One region of the Erwinia rhapontici genome, then DNA from elsewhere that is predicted to be linked to it. Evidence: predicted binding sites of a transcription regulator. Region 1 holds the regulator's gene; each other region holds the start of a gene.
The links. Region 1 encodes CRP, which controls carbon source genes, mostly activating them, when cyclic AMP is high. Its sites were predicted from a motif close to ATGTGANNNNNNTCACAT; they were not measured.

Region 1 (6,798 bases):
GTTCCATAGAACGGGTGCTCCCCACCCCTCTGAAAAATTAACAACCTGACGAAGCTAACAGCGTGCTATGGATCCTACAAGCTCTAACCCGATAAATTTTAGCCCCCTGACGGATAACGCTTTTCGTCCACTAATGGGCACCAGCAATCCGCATCTGCAAACCATTCTGCCGCGCCTGATCCGTCGCCGCATTACCCTGCAACCCCACTGGCAGCGCCTGACGTTACCGGATAGCGATTTTGTCGATCTGGCATGGAGTGAAGATCCGGCGGCCGCACGCCACAAACCCCGAGTGGTCCTGTTCCACGGGCTGGAGGGCAGTTTTCACAGCCCTTATGCGCACGGCCTGCTTCAGGCGTGGAAAGATCGCGGCTGGCTTGGCGTGGTGATGCATTTTCGCGGTTGCAGTGGTGTACCGAATCGGCTCAACCGTATCTATCACTCCGGTGAGACAGAAGACGCCAGCTACTTTTTGCAGTGGTTGCGCGATGAATGGGGACAGGTTCCTACCGCCGCGGTGGGGATTTCCCTGGGCGGGAATATGCTGGCCTGTATGATGGGCAAGCAGGGCGAGGGCTGCCTGCTGGACGCGGGCGTGGTGGTTTCCGCCCCGCTGATGCTGGAACCCTGTAGTCTGCGGCTGGAGCAGGGATTTTCACGCATCTATCAGCGTTATTTGCTGGGATTGCTGAAGCAGAATGCCGAACGCAAACTCCGCGCGTGGCCGGGAACACTCCCTGTCGACCTGGCTCAGCTTAAATCGCTGCGCCTGCTACGCGACTTTGACGATGCGATCACCGCGCGCGCGCACGGCTTTGCGGATGCCAGCGACTACTATCATCGTTGCAGCGCCATGCCGTTGCTCCCCGGCGTGCGTAAACCGTTATTGGTGATACACGCGAAAGACGACCCTTTTATGACCCCTGAGGTCATCCCTGATCCGGCATTACTGCCCGCCTGTGTTGAGTATCAGCTGACGCAGCACGGTGGACACGTCGGTTTCGTCGGCGGCACGCTGCGTAAACCTGCGATGTGGCTGGAACAGCGCATCCCTCAGTGGCTTAACACCTGGCTGGAGAAATGATGATTATCCCCTGGAAAGACCTTGATACCGAAACGCTCGACAATTTGATTGAATCCTTCGTGCTGCGTGAAGGCACCGACTATGGTGAACAGGAGCGCTCGCTAAAACAGAAAGTCGACGATGTCCGTCGCCAGCTCAACAGCGGCGAGGTGGTGCTGGTGTGGTCGGAATTGCATGAATCCGTCAACATCATGCCGCGCGGCCAGTTTCGTGAATAAATAGTCGTGAATAAGTAAACGTGAAGCCATAATGACTTGGACGGGTAAAACATGTTACCAATGATCCGTCCGTCCGACCTTTATCAGGGAGTTGCACGCCATGTCAGCCAAACATCCGGTCATCGCCGTCACCGGCTCCAGTGGGGCAGGAACCACCACCACCAGCCTGGCTTTCAGGAAGATTTTTCAGCAACTTAATCTGCGGGCAGCCGAGGTCGAAGGGGACAGTTTCCACCGTTTTACCCGCCCGGAAATGGATATGGCAATCCGTAAAGCGCGCGATATGGGAAAGCACGTCAGCTATTTTGGCCCTGAAGCCAATGACTTTGGCCTGCTGGAGCAAACGTTCAGTGAATATGGTCGCAGCGGTAAAGGGCAGTCGCGCAAATATCTGCACACCTATGATGAAGCCGTACCCTGGAACCAGGTGCCGGGTACATTTACCCCGTGGCAGCCGCTGCCTGAACCCACCGATGTCCTGTTTTATGAGGGTTTGCATGGCGGCGTAATGACTCCGCTGCACAACGTGGCAGACAAGGTGGACCTGCTGGTCGGCGTGGTGCCTATCGTTAACCTGGAGTGGATACAAAAACTGGTGCGCGACACGGGTGAACGCGGTCACTCGCGTGAAGCGGTCATGGATTCAGTGGTGCGTTCCATGGAGGACTACATTAACTTTATTACGCCGCAGTTCTCACGCACTCATATTAACTTCCAGCGCGTCCCCACGGTGGATACCTCTAACCCCTTTGCTGCTCGCGGCATCCCCTCTCTGGATGAAAGTTTTGTCGTCATCCACTTTCAGGGGCTGGAAGATATCGACTTCCCCTATCTTCTCTCCATGTTGCAAGGTTCGTTTATCTCGCATATCAAAACCCTGGTGGTACCAGGTGGAAAAATGGGACTGGCAATGGAGTTGATTATGGGGCCACTGGTCAAACGCCTTATCGAAGGCAAAAAAATCGGCTGACCCCATTTATCCTGTTATCGCTTCATCAGCAGGCGGTGGATAAAGCCGGTATGCAGCCTCACCCCGATTTTTAGCGCATCTTCGTCAAGGCGAAAATGGGGGTTATGCAGCCCCCGGCAGGTCCCTTTTTCCGGGTTGCCCGACCCGACCCACAGGAAACAGCCCGGCACTACCTGCTGATAGGCTGAGAAGTCCTCGCAGCCAAACATTGGATGCAGCATAACCTGCAAGGCATCATCCCCCAGCGTGGCAATCACATTATCCACTGCAATACGGCAGGCGTCCGGGTGATTAACCCCGGTGGTGTAACCCGGCGTCCATTTCAGCACGTAGCTGGCCCCTGCTCCCTGCGTCATTCCGTCCAGCTGCTGTGACATCATCTGCGGGATAGTGTTACGCGCACTCTGGCTGAGCGTGCGCAGCGTGCCGCGCAGATGCGCCGTGTCAGGGATAACGTTATAGCCGCCGTCAGCCTGAAAACTCGCGACCGTCAGTACGGCACCTTCGTTAGGGTCAAGACGACGTGAGACAATCTGCTGAAGTGCCTGCACCACTCCTGCGCCCAGCGTCACCGGGTCGATACTCTCCTGCGGCATCGCTGCGTGGGCGCCTTTTCCCTGCAGGGTCAGGTCGAAGTTATCGCTGGCAGCGCTGAAGACGCCCTCTTTCACAGCCACCTGGCCGGTAGACAGTCCCGGGAAAACATGCAGACCGAAGATCATTGATACACCATTCAATACGCCCAGCTTAATCAGCTCGCTGGCCCCGCCTGGCGGCACTTCTTCCGCATGCTGGAAAATAAAGCGCACTTTGCCGGCAAGCTTACTCTGCTGCTGGCACAACACCCATGCCGCCCCCATCAGCATTGCCGTATGCGCATCATGCCCGCAGGCATGCATCACACCGCGATTGCGCGAAGTGAAAGGTTCACTGTTCAACTCCTCAATAGGCAGCGCATCCATATCGGCCCTCAGGGCAATGCAGTCACCACTACGCGGCCCCTCAAGTTCAGCCAGTACGCTATTTGGCGTCGGGCGACTAAGTGTTAATGGGCCAAACTTTGCCAGTTCAGCGGCAACATAGTCTGCGGTGCCATGCTCGTGGAAAGAGAGTTCGGCATTCGCGTGAATATGCCGCCGCCATTGCAGCACCTTTGGTGTGACATCCTGAATCAGCGTCTCGATAGTCATCATGACTCCTGGTTAATTAAATCTGACAACGGCAGACCAGGCAGCAACAGAGAATCATGGGCAAACGCCGGACATTCAGCTGTTGTTTCGCCAGCCTGCAGCAAATTAAGAAAGGAATGTAGAACGAGGGAAATATACCGCTGATGTTATTCGCCTGCCGTGGCGTGAAATGCGGGTAGAGAGAGGAATAGCAGGATGTGTACGCTACGTTCTGTCAGCTGTGGGTAACGACAACGAACATCGTTACCCATAAGAAACCAGCTTCAGGTCAGATCTGTCACTTCATAGCTGTGCGTCATTTTCACCGCGCTCCCCAGCATAATCGCCACCGAGCAGTATTTCTCCGCAGAGAGGTCGACCGCACGTGAAACGGCTTTATCCGTTAACGCCTTGCCGCTGACAATAAAGTGCAGGTTAATATGGGTGAAAATACGCGGTGCCTCTTCACGACGTTCCGAGGTCAATTTAACTTCACAGTCGGCGACATCGTGACGGCCTTTCTGCAGTATAGACACCACATCAATCGCACTGCATCCCCCGGCAGCCATCAGCACCATCTCCATCGGGCTGGGTGCTTTATCCCCCGCGGTGCCATCCATCAAAATCTGATGGCCGGATGAGGATTCTCCCAAAAACGTCATCCCTTCAACCCACTTAACTCGTGCTTGCATCACAAAATCCTCTCATTGATTCAGTTACCGCAGAGTACGCTGCACTCACAAAAACGGCAACGTTGCCTTTTTCGAACTATGCTGAAGCGAGACAACAGAAGACAGTCTTGTAAAGCTGTGCTACAAACGAAGCTGCAATATTTTACTGGCATAACAATGCACGGTAAAAACGGGACGACAGCACGAGCCATGCTCTTAACAGAGGCCCGTATAATTTCCCTATGGGAACGCTTGAATATTTCAACGCCTGGCAGGGATACATCCCCTGATACCCAAAAATATTTCGCGCTTCAGGCCAGCGGCAACGCATCTGCAGCACGCCGAATACAGGGTATATTTAGGCACGATTACAACAGAGGATAACAGCGAATGGTTCTCGGCAAACCGCAAACAGACCCTACACTCGAATGGTTCCTGTCACATTGCCATATTCACAAATATCCATCCAAAAGCACTCTGATTCATCAGGGTGAGAAGGCGGAAACCCTCTATTACATCGTTAAAGGATCAGTAGCGGTGTTAATCAAGGATGAAGAAGGCAAAGAGATGATCCTCTCCTACCTCAATCAGGGCGACTTCATTGGCGAGCTGGGCCTCTTTGAAGAAGGTCAGGAGCGCAGTGCATGGGTACGTGCGAAAACAGCCTGTGAAGTGGCTGAAATTTCCTACAAAAAATTCCGTCAGTTGATTCAGGTGAATCCTGACATCCTGATGCGCCTGTCTTCACAGATGGCGCGTCGCCTGCAAGTCACATCAGAGAAAGTGGGTAATTTAGCTTTCCTTGATGTGACCGGACGCATTGCCCAAACGTTGTTGAATCTGGCGAAACAACCGGATGCCATGACGCACCCGGATGGGATGCAGATCAAAATCACCCGTCAGGAGATCGGCCAGATCGTCGGCTGCTCCCGCGAAACGGTGGGTCGTATTCTAAAAATGCTGGAAGATCAAAACCTGATCTCAGCACATGGTAAAACCATTGTTGTTTACGGAACACGTTAACCGGCTCTGAACCCACGGCGCGACGCCCAGTCGCGCCGTTTTTATTTGGTGTGGCTCATGTGGCGGAGAATTATCTATCACCCCGAAGTTAACTACGCACTCAGGCAAACACTGGTGCTGTGTTTACCCGTGGCGATCGGCTGGATGCTCGGCAACCTGCAAAACGGCCTGCTGTTCTCATTAGTCCCCGCCTGTTGTAACAATGCCGGTCTTGATACTCCACACAAACGCTTCTTCAAACGTCTGATCGTAGGCGGTTGCCTGTTTGCTTTCAGTAGCTTTTTGATTCAGTACGCCGGGGCAGAAGAGGTGCCACTGCCCGTGATCCTGCTGGTCATGTCACTGCTGCTTGGTGTCACCGGTGAAATCAGTCCGCTGCACGGTCGTCTGCTACCGGCATCGCTGATTGCCGCCATTTTCACCCTCAGTCTGGCCGGACGCATGCCCATGTGGCAGCCGCCGCTATTGTTCATTCTCGGTACCGTCTGGTATGGCGCGTTTAACTGGTTCTGGTTCTGGCTGTGGAAAGAGCAGCCGATGCGCGAAACCCTCAGTCTGCTCTATCATGAACTGGCTGATTACTGCGAAGCGAAATACAGTCTGCTAACCCAGTTGACCGATCCCCAAACCGCCCTGCCTCCCCTGTTGGTCCGCCAACAGAAAGCCGTCGATCTGATTAACACCTGTTACCAGCAAATGCATATGCTGGCCGCCAATCGCGACCATTATCAGCGACTGACGCGCGCATTTCAGGTCGCCCTCGATCTACAGGAACATATCGCCGTCAGCCTGCATCAGCCCGAGGAAGTACAGAAGCTGGTAGAGCAGAGCCACGCCGAGGCGGTGATCCGCTGGAATGCGCAGACCATTGCCACACGCCTGCGGGTACTGGCTGACGATATCCTCTATCACCGCTTCCCTGAACGTTTCACGATGGAAAAACCGCTTCAGGCACTGGAAAAAATATCCCGTCAGCACCCCGATAATCCGGTTGGCAACTTTTGCTATTATCACTTCAGCCGTATCGCCCGCGTGCTACGCACCCAGCACCCGTTGTACCGTCGCGACCTGATGGCGGACCGCCAGCGCCGCCTGCCGCTGTTTCCTGCGTTGAAGAGTTATCTGTCGCTGAAATCCTCTGCCCTGCGCACCGCCGCACGCTATGCAGTCATGCTGACCTTCGCCAGTTCACTGGCCCTGTTCTTCAATCTGCCGAAGCCTTACTGGATACTGATGACGGTGATGTTTGTCAGCCTCAACGGTTACAGCGCTACTCGGGTACGTATCCAGCACAGGGCGCTGGGAACGCTGGCCGGGTTGGCCATTGCCGCTGCCACGCTCGGTTTACATGCCCCGGAATCCTGGGTGCTGCTGGTGATGCTACTGATTACCCTGGTGAGCTATCTGTTTATCCGCAAGTTTTACGGCTGGGCAACCGTAGGATTCACGGTCACCGCGGTGTATACATTGCAACTGCTGTCGCTGAACGGAGCGCAGTTCCTGCTGCCGCGCTTAATGGATACACTAATGGGCTGTCTGATTGCCTTCGGCGGCATGATTTGGCTATGGCCACAGTGGCAGAGTGGATTGATGCGTCAGAATGCGCACGATGCGCTGGAGACCTATCAGGAGGCATTGCAGAAGCTGCTGGGCAGCGAACAGG
Region 2 (6,798 bases), 2.3 Mb from region 1:
GGGTGAGGCCTTGCGCGGGCGTCGTGACCAGGCGTATCTGGTCTCCAAAGTTTATCCGTGGAATGCCAGTGAGGTGGATGCTGTTGATGCCTGTGAGCGCAGCCTGACACGCTTGAACACCGATTATCTCGATCTCTATCTTCTGCACTGGCGGGGAAATATTCCGCTGGAAGAGACGCTACGTGCGATGCAAACACTGCAACAACAGGGAAAAATTCGCCGCTGGGGAGTGTCTAATTTTGACAGCGATGATCTCCACGAGTTACTTGCTGAAGAAGGCGGCGCGCAGTGCGCTACTAACCAGGTGCTTTACCATCTGGCATCCCGTGGAATTGAGTATGATTTGCTGCCTGACTGTCAGCAGCTGGCGATGCCGCTGATGGCTTATTGCCCCCTGGCGCAGGCGGGTCGATTACGCACAGAGCTGATGAGTCACCCGACGCTGACCCGAATTGCACAACAAAAGGGCATCAGCATGGCGCAGCTGCTGCTGGCGTGGGTGATCCGTAAAGAAGGAGTGATGGCGATCCCGAAAGCGAGCAGCATTGCGCATGTTGATGACAATGCTGCGGCGCTCGGGGTGGTACTGACCAGCGAGGAACTGGCACTGATCAATCAGGCATTCCCACCGCCAGAAACAAAGCAACCGCTGGATGTGGTCTGAGTCCGGGGCAGGCAGAGCAGGGGCGGCCCGAAAAGGGTCACTCCGGTCTATTCTTAACGCTTACTGCGCACCCGGAAGGTGGTCGCCAGGCGGGCAGGTTGTTCACCCGCGCTTTTCATCGGCTGACTGACATGGGCCGTTTCCACGCACACCATGGTCTTAAAACCTTCGTTAGCCATATCACTCATACTGCATGACAGCTCCGCGCCGGGATTCCATGTGACTACGTCACTTTGATGATGGTGGTAAACCTCAATTACACGCTGACCCGTCTTATCGTCAATCACGCTGCAATCTGCCGGTTGGGTATAGATGCGGTCAATGCGTTGCGGGTAGGTTTGCTTACCTTCCGCTGAGGTGCCGGTGACTCCGTTGTTGACCTTGTCGATATAACTCGGACCTAGGCCGCTGACTTCAACACCGGCGATGTCAGCCACTTCAAAGTAGCTGTGCAGTGCGGCGGTGGCATCGAAGTCACCGTGGGCTTCCAGTTCAATCTCACAGCGATCGCTGAAGCGGAAACGGGCAAACAGCGTAAAATCGTGCGGCCAGAATTTCTTCGTTTGTTCACTGCTTTTTAATTCGAAGGTCAGCATCACGCTGTTTTCATTTTCATCGTGAGCGGTCAGCGTCCACGGCAGGATACGGGCAAAGCCATGCGCAGGTTCGCCAGCCGGGCCAAACCACGGCCAGCAGATCGGCACACCACCGCGGATAGCTTTACCCACATTCCAGGCGGTTTTATCGCTTAACCAGATCACCGGTTTTTCACCGGCAGGTTGCCAGGCAATCAGCTGGGCACCCTGTAACGTCACGGCAGCACGCACTTTAGGATGCGCCACGACGACAACGGGTAATTCGCCAACCTGACGCTGAGAGAGGTAAGGGGTAATCTGGTTAATCACGGGCAGTGAAAAGAGTTTCTCGTTCATGAGTCAGCCTTCTGAAATTTAACCATAAAAAAAGGGCGACTTCCGTCGCCCTCAGTCTCATTCACGTCGCTTATTTAGCGATGTGAGCAACCAGGTCCAGGACCTTGTTGGAGTAACCAGTTTCGTTATCGTACCAGGAAACCAGTTTAACGAAAGTATCGCTCAGTGCGATACCCGCTTTCGCATCGAAGATAGAAGTCAGTGTTTCACCGTTGAAATCGGTAGAAACTACTTCGTCTTCGGTGTAACCCAGAACGCCTTTCATCTCGCCTTCGGCAGCCGCTTTAATCACAGCACAAATTTCTTTGTAAGATGCTGGTTTAGCCAGACGTGCAGTCAGGTCAACAACAGAAACGTTAGGAGTAGGAACGCGGAACGCCATGCCGGTCAGTTTGCCGTTCAGCTCAGGAATCACTTTACCTACCGCTTTAGCAGCACCGGTAGAAGAAGGGATGATGTTCTGAGATGCGCCGCGGCCGCCGCGCCAGTCTTTGTGAGACGGGCCATCAACGGTTTTCTGAGTCGCGGTAGTTGCGTGAACAGTGGTCATCAGTGCTTCAACGATACCGAAGTTGTCGTTGATCACTTTAGCCAGTGGTGCCAGGCAGTTGGTGGTACAGGACGCGTTAGAAACGATATCCTGGCCAGCATATGACTTGTGGTTTACACCCATAACGAACATTGGGGTGTCATCTTTAGATGGGCCAGTCAGTACAACTTTCTTCGCGCCAGCTTCGATGTGTTTGCGTGCAGTTTCGTCAGTCAGGAAGATACCGGTCGCTTCTGCAACCACATCGACGCCTACTGCATCCCACTTCAGGTTAGCCGGGTCACGCTCAGCGGTAACACGGATGGTTTTGCCGTTAACAACCAGATGGCCGTCTTTGACTTCCACGGTGCCTTTGAAACGGCCGTGAGTTGAGTCGTATTTCAGCATGTAAGCCATGTACTCTGCGTCCAGCAGATCGTTGATTGCAACGATTTCTACATCAGAACGTTCCTGAGCAGCACGGAAAACGATGCGACCGATACGGCCAAAACCGTTGATACCTACTTTGATAGTCATATATTCCACCAGCTTGTTGATAGTGAATAAAAGGTTGGCTGTAAAATTACAAAAACCATACCAGGCGTCAAGCGGAATCGTGTCAATTGTTGCGACAAATCAAACTGTCGACCAGGAATTATTCAACACAAAACCTATTTCTTGACGCATGAACACCATTGATCTTGGGGCAAGTTGCCCGGATATAAAGGGGTGATGGATCCAAAGGGTGATCTGCGTCACAAATTCAACGCTGACTGGATCACCTTGTGCACCCGATACGAAAAATTCACCTGCTCTTGTTAAGTATTTGTTAGAATACTAGCCGATAATTTCAGAATAACACTGCCAGAGAGTCTAACATGGCTAAAGATGATACACCTTTCTCACCCGAAAATGTGTTAACCGAGATGCAGCGCTACGTGACCCAGCAGCGCGGCACTGAACCGCCGTATTCCGGCAAATTGCTGCATAACAAGCACGAAGGCATTTATCACTGCCTGGTTTGCCAGGCACCGTTGTTTCTGTCCGGGTCAAAATATGATTCAGGCTGCGGCTGGCCCAGCTTCTATGAGCCCTACAGTGATGATGCGATTCGCTATCTGGAAGATGACACTCATGGCATGCAACGCATTGAAATCCGGTGCGGAAGCTGTGATTCTCACCTTGGTCATGTGTTCCCGGATGGCCCACAGCCGACGGGTGAGCGCTTCTGCGTCAACTCCGCTTCGTTGAGTTTTACTGACGAAGACGGCAACAGTACTCAGGGCTAGGAGTCGCGATGGAACTGGATGAAATGATTGCCAGTATGACACCAGACGTGTATCAGCGACTGGTGACGGCGGTAGAGACTGGCAAGTGGGCTGATGGCGTGGCACTGACGCCGGAGCAGAAAGAGAACAGCTTACAATTAGTCTTGCTGTGGCAGGCGCGTCACAATGAAAACCCGCAACATATGAGTGTCGCGAAAGGCGGGGAAATCGTGATGAAAAGTAAGAAACAGCTCAAAGAAGAGTTCGGGATCAGCGACGATGCGATCACGCGAATAAAACTCCAGTAAATTATTCCTTCCGGAATAATTCGTCCTGGTGGTATGACCGGGTGGGCCTCAGTCCCGCCCGGTCATTTTGTAACCTTTAGATAATTTTCGCGCCCGCCAGGGCCATTTCGGCCAGGGCTTTCTGGCTGTCATCAGCCTGCATATTGACCCCACGGCATCCGGCGCTCACCAGAGTGACCTGATAGCCCAGCGCCAGTGCATCCAGCACGCTGTATTTAACACAGTAATCTGTTGCCAGCCCCATGACCGTCAGCGCCGTGATGCCGTTCGCCTGGAGCCAGGCATGTAACGGCGTCTGGTGACGCTGGCCGTTATCATAAAACGCACTGTAGCTGTCGATATCCGGATTCTCGCCTTTGCATACCTGCAGTGTCAGCAGCGCCTGGTTAAGCTGAGGGTGCAACTGCGCGCCGTGGCTGTGCTGCACGCAATGATCCGGCCACCACACTTGCGGCAGGCCGTGAAGCTCACCGAGGGTCCCAGGCTGCGTGCCAGCGCTGCTGGCAAAACTACCGTGCCCAGCCGGATGCCAGTCCAGCGTGGCAATCACCGGCTCACCGCGCTGGTGGAACTCGGCAGCGAGGCGGTTTCCCACCGCAATCGTCTGATCGCCGTCACTGACAGCCAGCGCGCCACCAGAACAAAAGTCATTTTGCAGATCAATCAACAACAACGCCTGGCGGTCACGCATCAGTTACTCCGTTGGATTAGTCCGGGGTGAGTTCACCACGCAGGTTTTGTTTCATCAGCTGACGAATTTCGTCGCTGGTCAGGTCCTGGCTCAGAAGGAAGTGCAGTTTGGTCAGTGTAGCCTCAACGGTCAGGTCGGCACCACTCACCACGCCAGCCAGGGCCAGAGCGTTTCCGGTGGCGTAACCCCCCATATTGACCTTACCCGACATGCACTGCGTGAGGTTAACGACCACAATGCCGCGATCGGAAGCCTCTTTCAGCTCCTGCAGGAACTCTTTGTTCTGCGGAGCATTCCCGACGCCATAAGAACGCAGGATCAGTGCTTTTACCGGCTGTTGCAGGAAGTTACGCACCACGGCAGCAGAAATGCCCGGATAGATTGTCACCACGCCAATCGGCTGCGGTGTAATCGGATGCACGATCAGCGCTCCCTGGCCTGCAGGTGCGGCAGGGGTATTCAGACGACGAATATGGATACCGGCTTCCAGCAGCGGGGCGAGGTTTGGCGAATCAAAGGCATTGAAACCGTCAGCGTGCGCTTTGGTGGTGCGGTTACCGCGATAAAGCGTGTTATTGAAGAATAACGTCACTTCGTTAATCGGATAATTTGCGGCGACAAACAGTGAGTTCAGCAGATTTTGCTGGCCGTCGGAGCGCAGTTGCTCCAGTGGGATCTGTGAGCCTGTCACAATCACCGGCTTGGCCAGGTTTTCCAGCATGAACGACAGCGCAGAGGCCGTAAAGGCCATGGTGTCGGTGCCGTGCAAAATGACAAAGCCATCGTAATTGTCATAATTCTGACGAATGTCTTCCGCAATCGATTGCCAGTCCTGCGGAGTCATATCCGAGGAGTCAATCAGCGGCTGGTATTCATGGATGGTGAAATCAGGCATCTCCGGGCGGTGAAACTCCGGCATATTGGCCAGCTGACGTTGCAGATGGCCGGAGACCGGAATAAAGCCGTGTTCAGAGCGCTGCATACCGATCGTACCGCCCGTATAGGCGACGTAAATGGATTTCTTTTGCATTAGTAAACTCAAGACTTGCCAAAAAAGCGCAGTATAAGGGGAAAGGAGAGGAAAAGCAGCCCGACCAGATGGCGTCGGGCTGAATAGTGATCGCGGTCACCGCTATTTGACGTTACCGCAGCTCAGACAGAATGCGTAACGGTTCTGAGGATCATTCAGATCGTTCATCAGTCCTGGCTGATCCTTCATGGCATTCATCACATCCATCATTGGAGCGGGCAGCCAGGCTTTCAGCGTTTCAGGTAACGCCGCATGTGCAGAGGCATCGACCTGGCTGAACAGCACCTCAATCAGGCTGGGGTCATTCTGATACCAGCTGAGCTGCGGCTGCGTGAGTTTAGCCAGCTCTGCAGCTTTGGCGACGGCATCGTCAAAGTCACCCAGGGCATCGACCAGTCCATTCGCTTTCGCGTCACTGCCGGTCCAGACATGGCCCTGTGCAATCTGGTCAATCTGTTCCGGTGTTTTGTTGCGTGACGTTGCCACCAGGTTAAGGAAGTTTTTATAGCCGTTCTCGATGCTTAACTGCATCAACTGCTGCACTTCCGTCGGCAGCGCCTTGGTGCTGGCAATATCAGCCAGCGGTGAGGTCGCTACGCCGTCCGTGTGCACGCCAATAGCATCCAGCGAGTTCTCAACGGTGTTGATCACGCCGAAAATGCCGATGGAGCCGGTCAGCGTATTCGGGCTGGCAATGATGTAGTTAGCCGGTGTAGAGACCCAGTAACCGCCTGAGGCTGCCATACCGCCCATCGAAACGACTACCGGCTTACCGGCTGCCTTCGCAGCTGCCAGCTCCTCACGGATAGTTTCAGAGGCCGTCACGCTGCCGCCCGGGCTGTTCACGCGGAAGACGATGGCTTTGATTTTCGGATCAAGGCGGGCATCACGGATTTCCATTGCAGTGGTGTCACCGCCCACGCTGCCTGGTGTCTCTTCGCCATCCATAATCGCGCCATTAGCCATGATCACCGCGATGTTGCCATCGGTGGTCGGGGCATTTTTCAGCGGATAGTCATAAATACTGGTGCCGTTATAGTCTTTCGCCTGTTTATCCCAGCCGAATGTTTTCACCAGTTGCTGATCCACGGTGGACGGAGAGGCCAGTTCATCCACCAGTTTGGTGTCTTTGGCATACTGAGCGGTATCGCCACCGACTTTCTGCAGGCCATCCAGCACGCCCTGTGCACCCGGGAAGACCTGGTCTGCCGTGATCTGACGGTTGGCCGCCAGCGTATTGACATAGTTTTGCCACAGCTCACCGACCCAGCGACTGTCGGCATCGCGTGCCGCAGGTGACATATCATCACGCAGGAAAGGTTCAACCGCTGATTTATAGGTCCCGACGCGGAAGACATGGGAACTGACTTTCAGTT
Region 3 (6,798 bases), 1.9 Mb from region 1:
GGTGATTTTTGGCGGTATTCGTACCGCCGTTGTGATGAATGTTGGCGTGATGGCTATCGCGGCCGTGATTGGTGCTGGCGGTCTGGGCCTGCTGCTGCTGGATGGTATTAGCGGAAGTGACGTCCGCATGCTGGTTGCTGGCGCACTGATGATTTGTTTACTGGCCGTCATTCTTGACTGGCTGCTGCACCGTTTGCAGGTCGCACTGACACCTAAGGGGATCCGATAATGATAAAACTGGAAAATCTCACCAAAACCTTCAAACAAAAAAATGGCTCCAGCGTGAATGCGGTGGACAATGTCAGCCTGAACGTCCCGGAGGGTGAAATGTGCGTGCTGCTCGGCCCTTCCGGCTGCGGCAAAACCACCACGCTGAAAATGATTAACCGTTTGATCCCTGCCAGCAGCGGTAAGATCCTGATCAACGGAGAAGACACCAGCGGGCTGGATACCGTGACGTTACGCCGTAATATTGGCTATGTCATTCAGCAGATTGGTCTGTTCCCGAATATGACCATCGAAGAGAACATTACCGTGGTGCCGCGGATGCTGGGCTGGGACAAGCAGCGTTGTAAAGAACGCGCCAGCGATTTGATGAGCATGATGGCGCTGGATGCGAAGAAATTCCTGCATCGTTATCCGCGTGAGATGTCCGGCGGACAGCAGCAGCGTATTGGCGTTATCCGTGCGCTGGCGGCGGATCCTCCGGTGCTGCTGATGGATGAACCCTTCGGTGCGGTCGACCCGATCAACCGTGAAGTGATTCAGAATGAGTTTCTGGATATGCAGCGTCAGTTGAAAAAAACCGTGATGCTGGTCAGTCATGATATTGATGAGGCGCTGAAGCTGGGTGACCGTATTGCCGTGTTTGGCCAGGGTAAAATCGTGCAGTGTGCCAGCCCGGACGAGCTGCTGGCGAAACCCGCCAATGAGTTTGTCGGCTCCTTTGTCGGCCAGGACCGCACGTTAAAACGTCTGCTTCTGGTGCAGGCCGGTGATGTGACCGACCAGCAACCGACCCTCACCGTGCGTAAATCCACGCCGCTGTCTGATGCATTCGGCATCATGGATGATAACGATCTGCGCTCGATTACCGTGGTGGACGAGGACGGTAAACCACTGGGCTTTGTGAAGCGCCGTGAGGCGCGTGGTGCCAGCGGTCAGTGTGCTGACCTGTTGCACCACTTTACGGTGACGGGACGGGCTGAAGAGAACCTGCGCGTGGTGCTGTCGAAACTGTACGAACACAATATGGTATGGATGCCGATTGTCGATGAAGAGGGTCGTTACAGCGGGGAGATTTCGCAGGATTATATTGCAGATTACCTCAGTTCAGGGCGTACGCGGCGGGTGCTGAATCCGGGGTGACCATTAATCCAGGCGTAGAGGCTGACCCTCTGTTCCGGTCAGCCCGCCACGTGTGCGAAGGTTAAAGATCCAGTGGCGTCAGATCAAGATAGTGCGCCAGATCGCGGCTTTCCGCACGTGGCAGATACGGCAGTTCGCCAAGCAGCGGTGCCGGAATTTTGTCGCGCAGCACATCAATAATCTCCGCGTAATGGGCCAATCCCGGATTGATGCGATTCGCCACCCAGCCTAACAGCGGCAGTCCATCGTTAATCACCGCCTGCGCTGTCAGCAATGCGTGGCTGATGCACCCCAGTTTGATGCCAACCACCAGTACGACCGGAAGTTGCTCCTGCACGGCCCAGTCAGACAACGGGCGCAGATCATTCATCAGGCTTCGCCAGCCGCCCGTCCCTTCCACCACGATATAGTCCGCATGTTGATCCAGCGCTTGCAGGCCGCGACTGAGCGCGGCATAGCTGATGGGTGTGCAACTGGTGCTAATTTCATCTTCCAGTAAGGTGACCGGATTAATGGCGTGGTAAGGCAACGGCACTGAGGAGGATGCCTGTAGAACCAGAGCATCTTTATTGCGTGGCCCTTCTTCCGTTTGCTGGCTACTTTTCGCGACGGGTTTATATCCTACGGCCTGTTTACTGCCCGTTGCCAGCTTTTGTAATAACGCGCGCGACACCACGGTTTTACCGACTTCCGTATCTGTGCCGGTGACAAATAAACGTTTTAACATGGGGTGACTCCGACAGGCACTGCCTGGCCTCATTGATAATTTTCGAACATGATGAATGAACGAAAATTGTAGGGTAGTGCCGGATGTCGGGGATTGCGTTAGCGCAATGTTTAGTGAATTTATCAGCCTTGTAGCAGTTTGATTAATAAGGATCCGTTGTAGAGCGCATCCTTCACCAGTGCGGCACCCGGCATGGTGCCAAGATTCACAAACTCAGTAGGTACTACCTTAAGATCGGCACTGTAGCGCGGTAATGCCTGCTGGCGAATACAGTTAACGATGGCAGGGAAGAGAATCCGTTGCGCCTGATTAAGCGGGGAACCAATCAGGATTTTTTGTGGATGGAAAAGATTGACCATGATGGCGAGAATGCGCCCTACGCTGTTACCAACGCCGGTAATGACATCGCAGGCAATATGATCGCCCGCCAGCGCCGCCTCACACAGTGCATCAATGGTCAACGGCTGATTATGCAGTACCGAGCTCATCGACGCCTGCATGCGCTGCGCTGCCAGCTCAAGCATATTGTCGATGCTGGCCACGGTTTCCAGACAGCCATGATTCCCGCAATAGCAGCGTTTTCCCCAGGGATCGACCTGGGTATGACCGATTTCAACCAGCGAACTGCTACCACCGTGCAGCAAGCGCCCACCGGTAATCACCCCGGCGCCCACATGGTGATCAATCACCACCTGAAGCACATCGCTGGCATCGCGTGAAGCACCAAACAGCGATTCTGCCATCGTCCAGGCGCAGATATCATGCTGAATATACACTGGCAATCCGGTGCGCTCGGCAAGAACCGGGCCCAGCGGCATATCATCAACCTCGTAAAACGGCATGCGGTGAACAATACCTGACTGGCTGTTCATGATGCCCGGCAGTGTGATGGCAATGGCCGTCAGACGCTCGAGTTTGTGCTGGTGGTGAATAAAGAACTGGTCGACTTGCTGGACGATACGCGTCAGCAACGGCAAATCGGCCTCTGCGGGAAGGGGGAATTGCTCTTCAACGACCATTTTGCTGCTGAGATCGCGCAGCGCGAGGGTGATTTCGCCATTACCGATACGGGCAGACAGGAAGTGCCAGGCCTGGGTGTCCAGCACCAGTCCGACAGCCGGACGACCACGACTGCCTGGGTCCTGAAATTCCGTTTCCTGCACCAGATGCGCTTCCAACATTTCACGCACAATTTTCGTGATGCTGGCCGGGGCCAGTTGCGCTTTTTTGGACAGCTCTATACGCGAGATGGGACCAAACCGATCAATCAGTCGGTACACCGCTCCGGCATTAGTCTGTTTAATCTGGTCAATATGACCAGGCTGACTATCCGCAATCACACCCCACTCCCACTTATCACCTGTCTTAAAAGGCGCTGCTGTCTGTTATTTTCACGCTTCAAAATAAAGCATTTCGCTCATGGTGAAACACTTATCAGATGGCGTCAAATATTTGATTCGATATGTGATTTGCCGCACATAAACCGTCGCTGAACGCTCATGTTTTCCGCGATTGCCGGATCATTTCGGCAATAACAACGTCATCATCGCGGCAACGACGGACGGCACCTCTCTCTGCTTCGACCACACCAGCCACACTTCCGAACGCGCGTCCTGCTCCACCAGCGGGATCCATACCACATCGCTCAGGCGGACGCGTCGGAACGATGCCGGAAGAATAGAGACGCCCAGTCCGGTAGACACCAGGCCGATAATCGTCATTGCTTCCCCCACCTCCTGAGCAATATTGGGCTGAATATTGTAGCGGCCCAGTAAACCCAGAATTTCACCGTACAGCGCCGTTCCCACCTGCGGGTCAAAGAAGACAAAAGGCTCCTGCGCCAGATCGCTCAGGGCAATCTGCGGCCTGCCCGCCAGGCGATGGGCACGATGCACCAGCGCATACATGGGTTCACGAAGCAGCAGCTGATGATCGAGGGTTTCCGGCAGCAGGGTATTGCGCATCACGCCTAAATCAAGCCGCCCGTCCCCGATCGGCGCCAGTTGCTGCCGTGTATTAATCTCCTGCATCTGGATATGGACCGCCGGGAAGCGCTGACGAAAGGTGAACAAAGCGTCTGATACGACGGTGATAAACGGGGCAGATGACGTAAAACCAATACGTATTTCGCCTTCGTCACCGCGATGCAGGCGCGCAGCTTTATCGGCAGCCTGATCCACCTGTTGCAGCACCAGACGGGCATCCTGCAGGAACTGCTGCCCGGCCGCCGTCAGCTGGACGCTGCGGTTGGTACGGGCGAAAAGGCGTGCGCCTATTTCATGCTCGAGGATCTGAATTTGCTGGCTGAGCGGCGGTTGGGAAATATTCAGGCGCAGTGCCGCACGACCAAAATGCAGCTCTTCTGCCACGGCAATAAAGTAACGCAGGTGACGTAGTTCGATATTCATATGTTAAAAGTATCATTCGAGATTATTAATATATTAGACATCATAATCTGACTTTCTTACCCTTTACAACGTGAACTCCCTGAATATCTCTAAGGATCTGTTGTGAACCGCTCATCCCATGCCGTCAGACCGCCGTATTCTGCTGACCGTGCATCTCTTGCCATTACCGACTCACCTGCTGTCGATAAAAATCTCTATATCAAACGTGGTACTCCTCAATTTATGCGCGTCACGCTGGCGCTATTTTCAGCCGGGCTGGCGACGTTTGCCCTGCTCTATTGCGTACAGCCGATCCTTCCGGTTCTGTCGCAGGAGTTTGGCGTTTCCCCGGCGACCAGCAGTATTTCCCTGTCGATTTCCACCGGGATGCTGGCGCTTGGGCTGCTGGTAACCGGTCCGTTATCTGATGCCATCGGGCGTAAATCGGTGATGGTGACCGCGCTGATGCTGGCCGCAATTTGTACCCTGCTGTCCGCGACCATGACCAGCTGGCACGGGATTTTACTGATGCGTGCGCTGACGGGTCTGTCATTGAGTGGCGTTGCGGCCGTGGGGATGACCTACCTGAGTGAAGAAATCCATCCCAGTATGGTGGCGTTTTCGATGGGGTTGTATATCAGCGGAAACTCGATTGGCGGTATGAGCGGCCGCTTACTCAGCGGTGTGATCACCGATTTCAGCAGCTGGCGCATTGCCGTGATGGCCATCGGCTGCTGTGCACTGGCCGCTGCGCTGATGTTCTGGAAAATTCTGCCTGCCTCGCGCCATTTCCGCCCTGCTTCGCTTAAACCGCGTAGTCTGATGATTAACTTCCGGCTGCACTGGCGCGATAACGGTTTGCCGCTGTTGTTTGCCGAAGGTTTTCTGTTGATGGGGGCCTTTGTCACCCTGTTTAACTACATCGGCTACCGTCTGCTTTCGCCGCCTTATTCAATGAATCAGGCGATTGTCGGCCTGCTGTCGGTGGTCTATCTCACGGGGTCATGGAGTTCGCCTAAAGCCGGTGCGATGACGGCAAAATATGGACGCGCACCGGTGCTGCTGTTCTCCACCGCACTGATGCTGAGCGGTCTTCTGATCACTCTCGCCAGCAATATCTGGTTTATTCTGCCAGGTATGATGTTGTTTACCGCCGGATTTTTTGCTGCACATGCCGTTGCCAGCGGCTGGATTGGCCATCGTGCGCGCCGCGCTAAAGGCCAGGCATCATCGCTGTACCTGTTCAGTTATTATCTGGGGTCAAGCGTTGCCGGTACGCTCGGCGGTGTGTTCTGGCATCATTTTGGCTGGTACGGAATTACAGCGTTTATTGCTGCCATGCTGGTGCTGGCGTTACTGGTAGGAAGCCGTCTACACGGACGAAAACTCTAACTTCCGAGTACAATGCGTTGTCACAGGCGGACCGAAAAACACGGTCCGCCCCAACAGAAAATGACGCCCTCTGATCAATGGCACCATTTTCCCCTGCGCGACGCAAAAAACACCGTTGTTGATGTTCATCTCTGTTTTGGACTGCTATAGTCATTAGTATGTTGTAACTAATGGAGGTGTCATGCGTCATTACGATACTGTTGAGCAGCTTCACCGCTGTGTGGCCGATCTCGAACAAGAACTGGAGGCATTAAAGCAGCAGATCCTCAGTATGCGTCTGCTGACCGCCAGGGTGTTTGAACTGCCAGAGGTGGAAAAAGGTAAGGAGCACGACCCGCTGACGCAGGTTAAGGTTGAGCAGTTGACTGGTCAGGCCGCCCTGCAGCGCTCCCTGACGCATTTTGCGCGTTTGTTTATGCAGCACCAGTCAGAAAAACTGAGCACTAAGGCGGCGGTGCGTCTTCCTGGTGCGGTGTGCCTGGAAGCCGATAATACGCAGTCTGCCCTGCTCCACCAGCAGGTCGCCTCAATCAATCAACTGAAACAACGGCTGGAGCAGATTATTACCGTGGAATCGGGCCTGCCGAGCGAGGAGCGGTTCGAGTTTGTCCACCGCCATCTGCGCGGGTTGATTACCCTGAACGCTTACCGTTCGCTGACGTTGCTTGAAGCGCCCGATTCCGTGCGCTTTGGCTGGGCGAATAAGCATATTATTAAAAATATCAGTCGTGATGAGATGCTGGCAACGCTGGAAAAAAGCCTGAAGGCCGGGCGTGCCGTGGCCCCCTGGACACGTGAGCAATGGGCCGAACGCGTCCAGAGCGAAATTGAAGCGGTAAAGTCACTGCCTGCAGGCGCGGCATTGAAAATTAAACGCCCGGTGAAAGTACAACCGATTGCCCGCGTCTGGAGCAGCAGCGATCG

Region 2: the regulator CRP is predicted to act here: its motif matches at 2,869-2,886, upstream of msrB (peptide-methionine (R)-S-oxide reductase MsrB).
Region 3: the regulator CRP is predicted to act here: its motif matches at 3,558-3,575, upstream of mlc (sugar metabolism global transcriptional regulator Mlc).

Annotation. Positions count from the first base shown of each region.
Region 1 is NZ_CP085627.1:440,483-447,280, reverse strand. It holds gene LJN55_RS01905 (LysE family translocator) at 1-7, opposite strand, end outside; gene LJN55_RS01900 (hydrolase) at 68-1,084, shown strand; gene LJN55_RS01895 (YheU family protein) at 1,084-1,302, shown strand; gene LJN55_RS01890 (phosphoribulokinase) at 1,403-2,272, shown strand; gene LJN55_RS01885 (amidohydrolase) at 2,287-3,465, opposite strand; gene LJN55_RS01880 (OsmC family protein) at 3,726-4,133, opposite strand; gene crp (cAMP-activated global transcriptional regulator CRP) at 4,503-5,135, shown strand; gene LJN55_RS01870 (YccS/YhfK family putative transporter) at 5,193-6,798, shown strand, end outside.
Region 2 is NZ_CP085627.1:2,764,197-2,770,994, reverse strand. It holds gene LJN55_RS12980 (aldo/keto reductase) at 1-664, shown strand, start outside; gene LJN55_RS12975 (D-hexose-6-phosphate mutarotase) at 718-1,596, opposite strand; gene gapA (glyceraldehyde-3-phosphate dehydrogenase) at 1,667-2,662, opposite strand; gene msrB (peptide-methionine (R)-S-oxide reductase MsrB) at 3,004-3,414, shown strand; gene LJN55_RS12960 (YeaC family protein) at 3,423-3,701, shown strand; gene pncA (bifunctional nicotinamidase/pyrazinamidase) at 3,778-4,392, opposite strand; gene ansA (asparaginase) at 4,409-5,422, opposite strand; gene sppA (signal peptide peptidase SppA) at 5,525-6,798, opposite strand, start outside.
Region 3 is NZ_CP085627.1:2,304,471-2,311,268, reverse strand. It holds gene osmW (osmoprotectant ABC transporter permease OsmW) at 1-229, shown strand, start outside; gene osmV (osmoprotectant ABC transporter ATP-binding protein OsmV) at 229-1,368, shown strand; gene bioD (dethiobiotin synthase) at 1,430-2,095, opposite strand; gene mlc (sugar metabolism global transcriptional regulator Mlc) at 2,218-3,435, opposite strand; gene LJN55_RS10875 (LysR family transcriptional regulator) at 3,616-4,503, opposite strand; gene LJN55_RS10870 (MFS transporter) at 4,666-5,874, shown strand; gene tus (DNA replication terminus site-binding protein) at 6,056-6,798, shown strand, end outside.